DNA from 2 places in the Kitasatospora sp. NPDC058032 genome. Region 2 is predicted to be linked to the other one. Evidence: riboswitches for the same ligand, from Rfam matches in the RefSeq annotation. Region 2 holds a riboswitch; the other holds the start of a gene.

Evidence for each region. A riboswitch is a leader RNA that binds a small molecule or an ion and turns the genes downstream of it on or off. The one in region 2 is predicted to bind magnesium.
Region 1: another riboswitch for magnesium. It lies ahead of ACFVUH_RS13585 (MgtC/SapB family protein); the one in region 2 lies ahead of ACFVUH_RS25535 (magnesium and cobalt transport protein CorA).

The regions. Positions count from the first base shown of each region.
Region 1 is NZ_JBHVRK010000006.1:395,890-399,089, forward strand. It holds gene ACFVUH_RS13575 (ABC transporter permease) at 1-163, opposite strand, end outside; gene ACFVUH_RS13580 (hypothetical protein) at 160-426, opposite strand; gene ACFVUH_RS13585 (MgtC/SapB family protein) at 494-1,249, opposite strand; M-box (ykoK) riboswitch at 1,580-1,756, opposite strand; gene ACFVUH_RS13590 (trypsin-like serine peptidase) at 1,946-2,833, opposite strand; gene ACFVUH_RS13595 (alpha/beta hydrolase family protein) at 3,125-3,200, shown strand, end outside.
Region 2 is NZ_JBHVRK010000017.1:91,181-94,380, reverse strand. It holds gene ACFVUH_RS25540 (hypothetical protein) at 1-169, shown strand, start outside; gene ACFVUH_RS25535 (magnesium and cobalt transport protein CorA) at 358-1,527, opposite strand; M-box (ykoK) riboswitch at 1,896-2,070, opposite strand; gene ACFVUH_RS25530 (RimK family alpha-L-glutamate ligase) at 2,262-3,188, opposite strand.

The sequences.
Region 1 (3,200 bases), on a different contig from region 2:
GGACCGTGGTGCCCTGTCCGACCCGCAGCGCGAGGTAGAGCAGGACCAGGACGGCGGCGGCGACGACCACGTCCACCCAGGTCATCCGGGACAGCCGGCCGGCCACGCGGGACGGCAGCGAGGTCCGGGCCGGGGCCGCGGGGAACGGCTTGGGGAACGTCATGCCGAGAACCTCCGTGCGCTGAACTGCCGGTTGTCGCCCGCGGGAGCGGCGGGACTGGTCCGCGTGGTGCGGCTGCCGGTGCGGGCCAGGAGGAGGGCGAGGACGAGGCCGGTGACGGAGGAACCGAACAGGACGCCGCCGATCACGGATCGCAGGCCGGTGGGAGCGGTGCCCAGGGCGACGGCCTCGAGGGCCAGGACTGCCAGGACTCCGGTGATGGCGATGCCTCTGCCCGTCCGGCGGGGGCGTGCGACTACGGTCATGGGGACGGCCTCCTTCTGACGTCTGATCTGCTGTGGTTCGGGTGGTGCCGGTGGTGCGGTGCTGTCCTCAGGCGAGTGCGGACTGCTCGGTGCGGTCGTGCTCGTCCTCCAGGTGCCAGTGCAGGTCGCGCACGCCCGGTTCCAGCGAGAGCCGGGTGACGACCTGTTCGAGCGCCGGGGCGACCTGTCCGGTGATGGCGACGGTGGCGCGCAGGCTGGTGATCTCGCCGCTGTCGGTGCGGCGGGCCCGCAGGCCGGTGGGCGCGAGGCCGGAGGCGGCGAGGGCCTGCAGGAGCAGGGCGCGGATGTGGGTCTCGGACTTGCGGTCGCAGGCCAGGTGGATGGTGGCGCGGGTGGCGGAGTCGGGGTCGCTGCCGGACTGCGGGGCACGGTCGAGCAGCCGGCCGGCCGGGCGCAGGACCAGGTGGACGGCGAGCACGGTCAGGGTGCCGAGGGCGGCGAGCTCCAGCTTGCCGGAGCCGGCGAGCACCCCGACGGCGGCCGAACACCACAGCGTGGCGGCGGTGTTGAGACCGCGGACGCCGGCGCCGTCGCGCAGGATGACGCCACCGCCGAGGAAGCCGATGCCGGAGACGACGTAGGAGGCGACCCTGGTGGGGCTGCCGGGGTCGCCGACGGCCTCGCTGTAGAGGACGAACAGGGTGGCGCCGGCGGCGACCAGGGCGTTGGTGCGCAGGCCGGCCATCCGGGCCCGCCATTGGCGTTCGACGCCGATCAGCGCGCCGCAGGCGACGCCGGTGGCGAGGCGGAGGAGGAAGTCGACGGTCGGGACGATCATCGGTGTGGCGTTGGCGGCGGTCATGACGGGCCTCCCGGCCCCCGGAAGCGGGGGAGGTCAGGGGGCGCGCGGCAGCAGGTCCCCCCGAGGGCGGGCGCGCCGCGACGCGCCGCGACGGCCCGGGAGCCGATGAGGGCATGGCGGAGCCGAGGCGGCGGCGTGCGGTGCGGCGCCGGAATCGTGTGCGGGGAGAACGGTTACCGCGTGCCGGAGGTGAACGAGGGCAGGCGGGTGCAGGGGCGACTGTGGCCCGGACTACTGCAATCCATGTCTCTCGCCTCCTCCCGGCCGGACGCACCCTCACGGTGCGTGTCATCGACGCGGCAAGGAGTTCGCCGGCGCGCGACAGCGGCCGGCTCACCCCAACTCGTCAGAGCTTTGGCACTCCACGGCGTAATCCGGCCCACCGGCCGGAAGCCACTTGGGATCAACCCTTAACCCGGGAAGACCTGTCCTGAACCTGGGCGTCTCTCGACGTCGTCGGGTCAGTGGCCTGTGTCCGTGAAGACGCCTCACCGAACGAGGTGCCTCTTCAAACCTCGAAAAGCATAGACCCTCGCCCGCGCCGTACTTGCGTTCTTGGTAGAACCTTTGCCTTGGCGTGCGGGGAGGTGCCGGCCGCCGCCGTCGGGTTCGGCGGCGGAACGCGCCCGCGCCGCCGGGTCGGTGGGGCCCGGCGGCGGGGGTGGCACCGCGCGTGCGGTCGGTGCCGGGGGGCGATCAGGCGTGCTGCGCCCCGTTGAAGACGTTGTAGGCGTCGTCGCGGTAGTAGGAGTTCACCGCCCACCACTTGCCCTGCCAGCTGTAGCCCGTCACGAAGTCGCCGGTCTGCACGGCCGAACCGTCGGTCTGGTCGTAGTTCACGAAGAACGGTCCGCCGCTGGAACCTCCGCTCAGGCCGTTGCAGTTGTCGATCAGCGCGGTGGACGGCTGCTCGGGGCCGGCCACCGGCTGGCCGCCGCACCAGAGCATGTGCTCCTGGGCGGCCGGGGTCTTCCCGGGGATGCCGATGATGTGCGCGTAGTTGTTGATGGGCTGGTTGAAGCCGATGCCGGTGGCCCCGACGACGTCCGCGATGTGCCGGCCGTTGAGGGTGTTCAGCACGATGAAGGCGATGTCGCCCTGCGGGGCGGGAGCGTCCACCCAGCCGGCCGACCGCCAGGACCACCAGCCGTAGGGGGCGTTGCCCGCGTCGTAGCCGGGCGCGAACTTGAAGTCGCTGCCGCCCTCGACGCAGTGCCGGGCGGTGGCGATGACGTCGCGGTTGGCGCTGGAGACGACGTTGGCGGTGCACACTCCGCCGCCGGTGAGCAGGCGCCCGGTGGTGACCCAGACGCTGGCCTTGGCGAGCGAGGGCGCGCCGGACATCGGGGCGACGGCGGGTTCGGTCGCGTGGATCTTCAGTGGCCGGCCGTCGAGGGAGCTCCGCGTCTCGGGTGTCCAGGTGGTGGTGGCGGCGTTCGCCGGGTTGATCAGGACGTGGGTGCCGCCGCCGACCCGTTCGATCGGCCCGGCGCTCTTGGCCGGTGCGGCGGACGAGACCGGTGCGACCAGGCCGGCGGCTGCCACCGAGACCACGACTGCCGCGAGGAGACCGCGCATGCGCATGGGTGTCCCCTTCCTTCCTCTGCTGGGGGATGTGCTGTCCCGGCCAGTCTGGAAGCGGCATGTCCACGACGCGTCGACGCCGTGTCAACGGCCGCGTCGGCGTCCGCTGCCCCCCGGTGTTCACGTCAACCGTCTTTCGGCCAACCGTGCGAAAGGTCTGGTCGTGGGCACGACATCCCCCTAGAGTGACCGCGACCTTCCGCAAGTGTCCTTTTCTTCACGCCAGTTCACTGGCCCTCGAGATGTTCGGCGCAGCCTGTTCCCATCATCGAGCCGGAAAGGGCCGGGCCAGTGACACAGGCGTTCCAGTCCCCCGGCTTCGCCGCGCTGGCGGCCGGCCGCGCGGTCGAGACCCGGCTCGTCGACG
Region 2 (3,200 bases):
ACAGATCGGTTCTCTCGGCACGTCTGCGGAGGGCCTGGTTCGTTTGAGCCGACACCTCCGCAAGCCGGTGAGGGACATCTCCGCCGCGGTGAAGCAGATGACCTCTGCCGTCAGCTGCATGGGGGAATGGGCGGACAAGGCCCGGGATCTGGTGCAGAGCACCGAGTAGTGGAACTGCCCGATCGGGACCCGGACCTCTGCGGTCCGGGTCCCGATGCCATGGCTGCTCAAGCAGGGGCCGACAACTCATGGCCCCGTCGGGTACCCAGCCGCCGCCGTTCGCTCTCCCCACGGACTGGAGTCGACCGCGCACGTCGTTTGCTGGTGTGCTGTTGATCGGCGAGACAGACTCGCCGTCTACAGCCAGTTGCGGCGCTTGAAGATCAAGTAGAGGCTGGTGCAGACGAGGGCCATCAGCGCGATGGCGAAGGGATAGCCGAAGGCCCAGTGGAGTTCCGGCATCTCGTCGAAGTTCATGCCGTAGACGGTGCCGATCAGGGTCGGGGCGAAGAGGATGGCCGCCCAGGAGGAGATCTTCTTGATCTCGTCGTTCTGGGCGTGGCCGGCCTCGGCGAGCTGCTTCATCTCCTCGTTCTGCCGCTGGGAGACCAGGGTGGCGTTGACGGTGAGGATGTTCTGCAGCATCTGGCGGAAGCCGTCGACGCGCTCGGCGGCGTAGGTGGCGTGGTCGGCGACGTCGCGCAGGTAGCGCTGGAGCTCCTCGTCGGTGCCGTACTTGCCGAAGCCGGCCTCCAGGCTCTTCATGATCTCCAGCAGCGGGCGGGTGGCGCGCTGGAACTCGATGACCTCGCGGGAGAGTTCGTAGATGCGCCGGGACACCTGCGGGTCGCCGCCGAAGACCTCGGTCTCGATCTCGTCGATGTCGTGCTGGAGGCCGGCGATGACCGGGGCGTAGCCGTCGACGACGGCGTCGAGCACGGCGTACAGGACGGCCTCGGGGCCGAGGGCCAGCAGTTCGGGGTCGGCCTCCACGCGGCGGCGGACGGCGGAGAGGTCGGGGGCCTGGGAGTGGCGGACGGTGAGGACGAAGTCGGGGCCGACGAAGAGGTGGATCTCGCCGAAGTCGACCTCCTCCACGTCGTCCAGGTAGCGGGCGGCGCGCAGGACCACGAAGAGGGTGTCGCCGTAGCGCTCCAGCTTGGGGCGCTGGTGGGCGACGATGGCGTCCTCGACGGCCAGTTCGTGCAGGTTGAACCGCTCGGCGGCCTCCAGCAGCTGGGCCTCGGCGGGGCGGTAGAGCCCGATCCAGGCCATCGTGCCGGGCTTGCCGGGCAGTTCGCGGTAGACGTCGGCCAGGTTGGCGGCCGACTGCACCCGGTGGCCGTCGCGGTAGACGGCCGCGTCGACGACGGAGCGCTCCAGGCTCACGTGCTCGACCGGCTGGTCCGGGCGCGGGTCCATGGAGTGCTCGGGGGCGGGCTGGGCGGGCGCGCCGCCGGCCGGGGTGACGGGACGGGTGAAGGGACGCTTGCTCGCGCGCACAGCGCGCACACGCCAGTCGGACATGACGGGGTACCTCCGCGGTTCGGGGGCCGCCGCACCCGGGGACGTGGCACGTCGCGGGATGCGGGGCGGGCGGGAGGCGCCCGGCCGTCCTCCACCACGCACCGCGCCCGGGCCGCGCGCGTCCGCGCCGGGGTCAGCGGCGGGCGGTGCGGCGGGGGTCGGGAGCGGTACGGGAGGAGGGGTGCCGGGTGCCAGGAAGAGTGGGGGACGTCCTGGGGCGGGGCCGACTTCGACCCGGACTACCGCACTCCACTGCTCTCACCTCCTCGCCGTCGGGGCGCCCGCGCGGGGTCGCCGTTACCGGGCCACCAGGAGGCTCCACACCGCCGAGCGGGCGCACACGGGCGCCGCGACGACGGGCGGGCACCCCTGAATCTCGTCAGAGCTTTGGCACGCCACGGCGTAGCGCCCCGGGATTCCGGGGTGCAGCCACTTGGGGTCACCCCTTAGGCCGGGGAGACCTGTCCTGACCCTGGGCGTCTCTCGACGTCGTGGGGTCAGTGGCCTGTGTCCATGGCGACGCCTCACCGAACGAGGTGCCTTCACAACCTCCCCGAGTCTAGTACCCCCGAAAGGGGTCCTTCGACCGGGGGTCCTGCGGTGACCCGGCAGGGGCGCGCAGCGGCGGCGGGCACCGCTGCGCGCGGTTCTCCGACGCCGCGTCACGTTCCTCGGGTGGACCGGGGGTCGGGCCGGAGCCGGATCGGGAGCGGCTTCGGGGGGCGGCTCCGGGGTCAGTGGGAGGACCCGAGGTGGGCCGCCACGTACGGCACGGCGACCGCCTCCAGCGCGCCGGGCGAGCCGAACGCGGGGTGGACGTTGACCTCGAAGACCACGCCGCCGCTCTCCGCCGCGAGGTCGACGGCCGCGAACGGCAGCCCGACCGACCCGGTGGCCGCCACCGCCAGCTCCGCCAGCCCGGCGGGCAGCTCCGCCAGCGGCAGCGGGGTGGAGACGGCGCCCCGGGCGAGGTTGCACGGCTCGTCCGGGTCGTCCTGCACGTGTTCGACGGCGCGCAGTGCCCGCCCGCCGAGCACGGTCACCCGGTACTGGTGGCGGCGGCCGTCGGCGGTGAAGTTGCGGGCGTCCCGGGCGAGCAGCCAGTCGCTGCCGACCTGCGCGTAGCACTCGGCCGCCTCGGCGAGCTGGGCGTGGGTGGTGACGTGGAAGACGTCCTGCCCGCTCATACCGACGGTCGGGCGGGCCCAGACGTCGCCGCCGAGCCGGTCGAACACCTCGGCGGCCTCGGCGGCGGTGGGCCGGGAGAGCGTGACGGTGGGCATCTGGCGCACGCCGTCGCGGGCGAAGCTCTCGACGGTGAGCCGCTTGTCGCTCGCCGTCCGCCATCCGTCGGCGGCGGTGCCGAGCGAGCGGACGCCGTGCTCGCGCAGGATCCGCTGGCAGTCGACGAGCTCCGGGCGCCGGTGCGGCGGTATCTCGTAGAGGATCACCGACCGGGCGGTCACCGCGAGGCCCTCGGCGGGAACCTCCAGGGCGACGCCGTCGCCGGTGCCGCGCACCCGGCCGCCGCCGGCCGGCCCGTCCGGTCCGCCGGTCATGAAGTGCCGCGCGTCGAGCAGCACCGGTGCCCGTCCGGTGAGCCGCCGAACGGCGGCCGCCAACGCCTCCCGGCTGCCTTCGGTCGAGCTGTGATCGGTCATCAGAACGAGCTC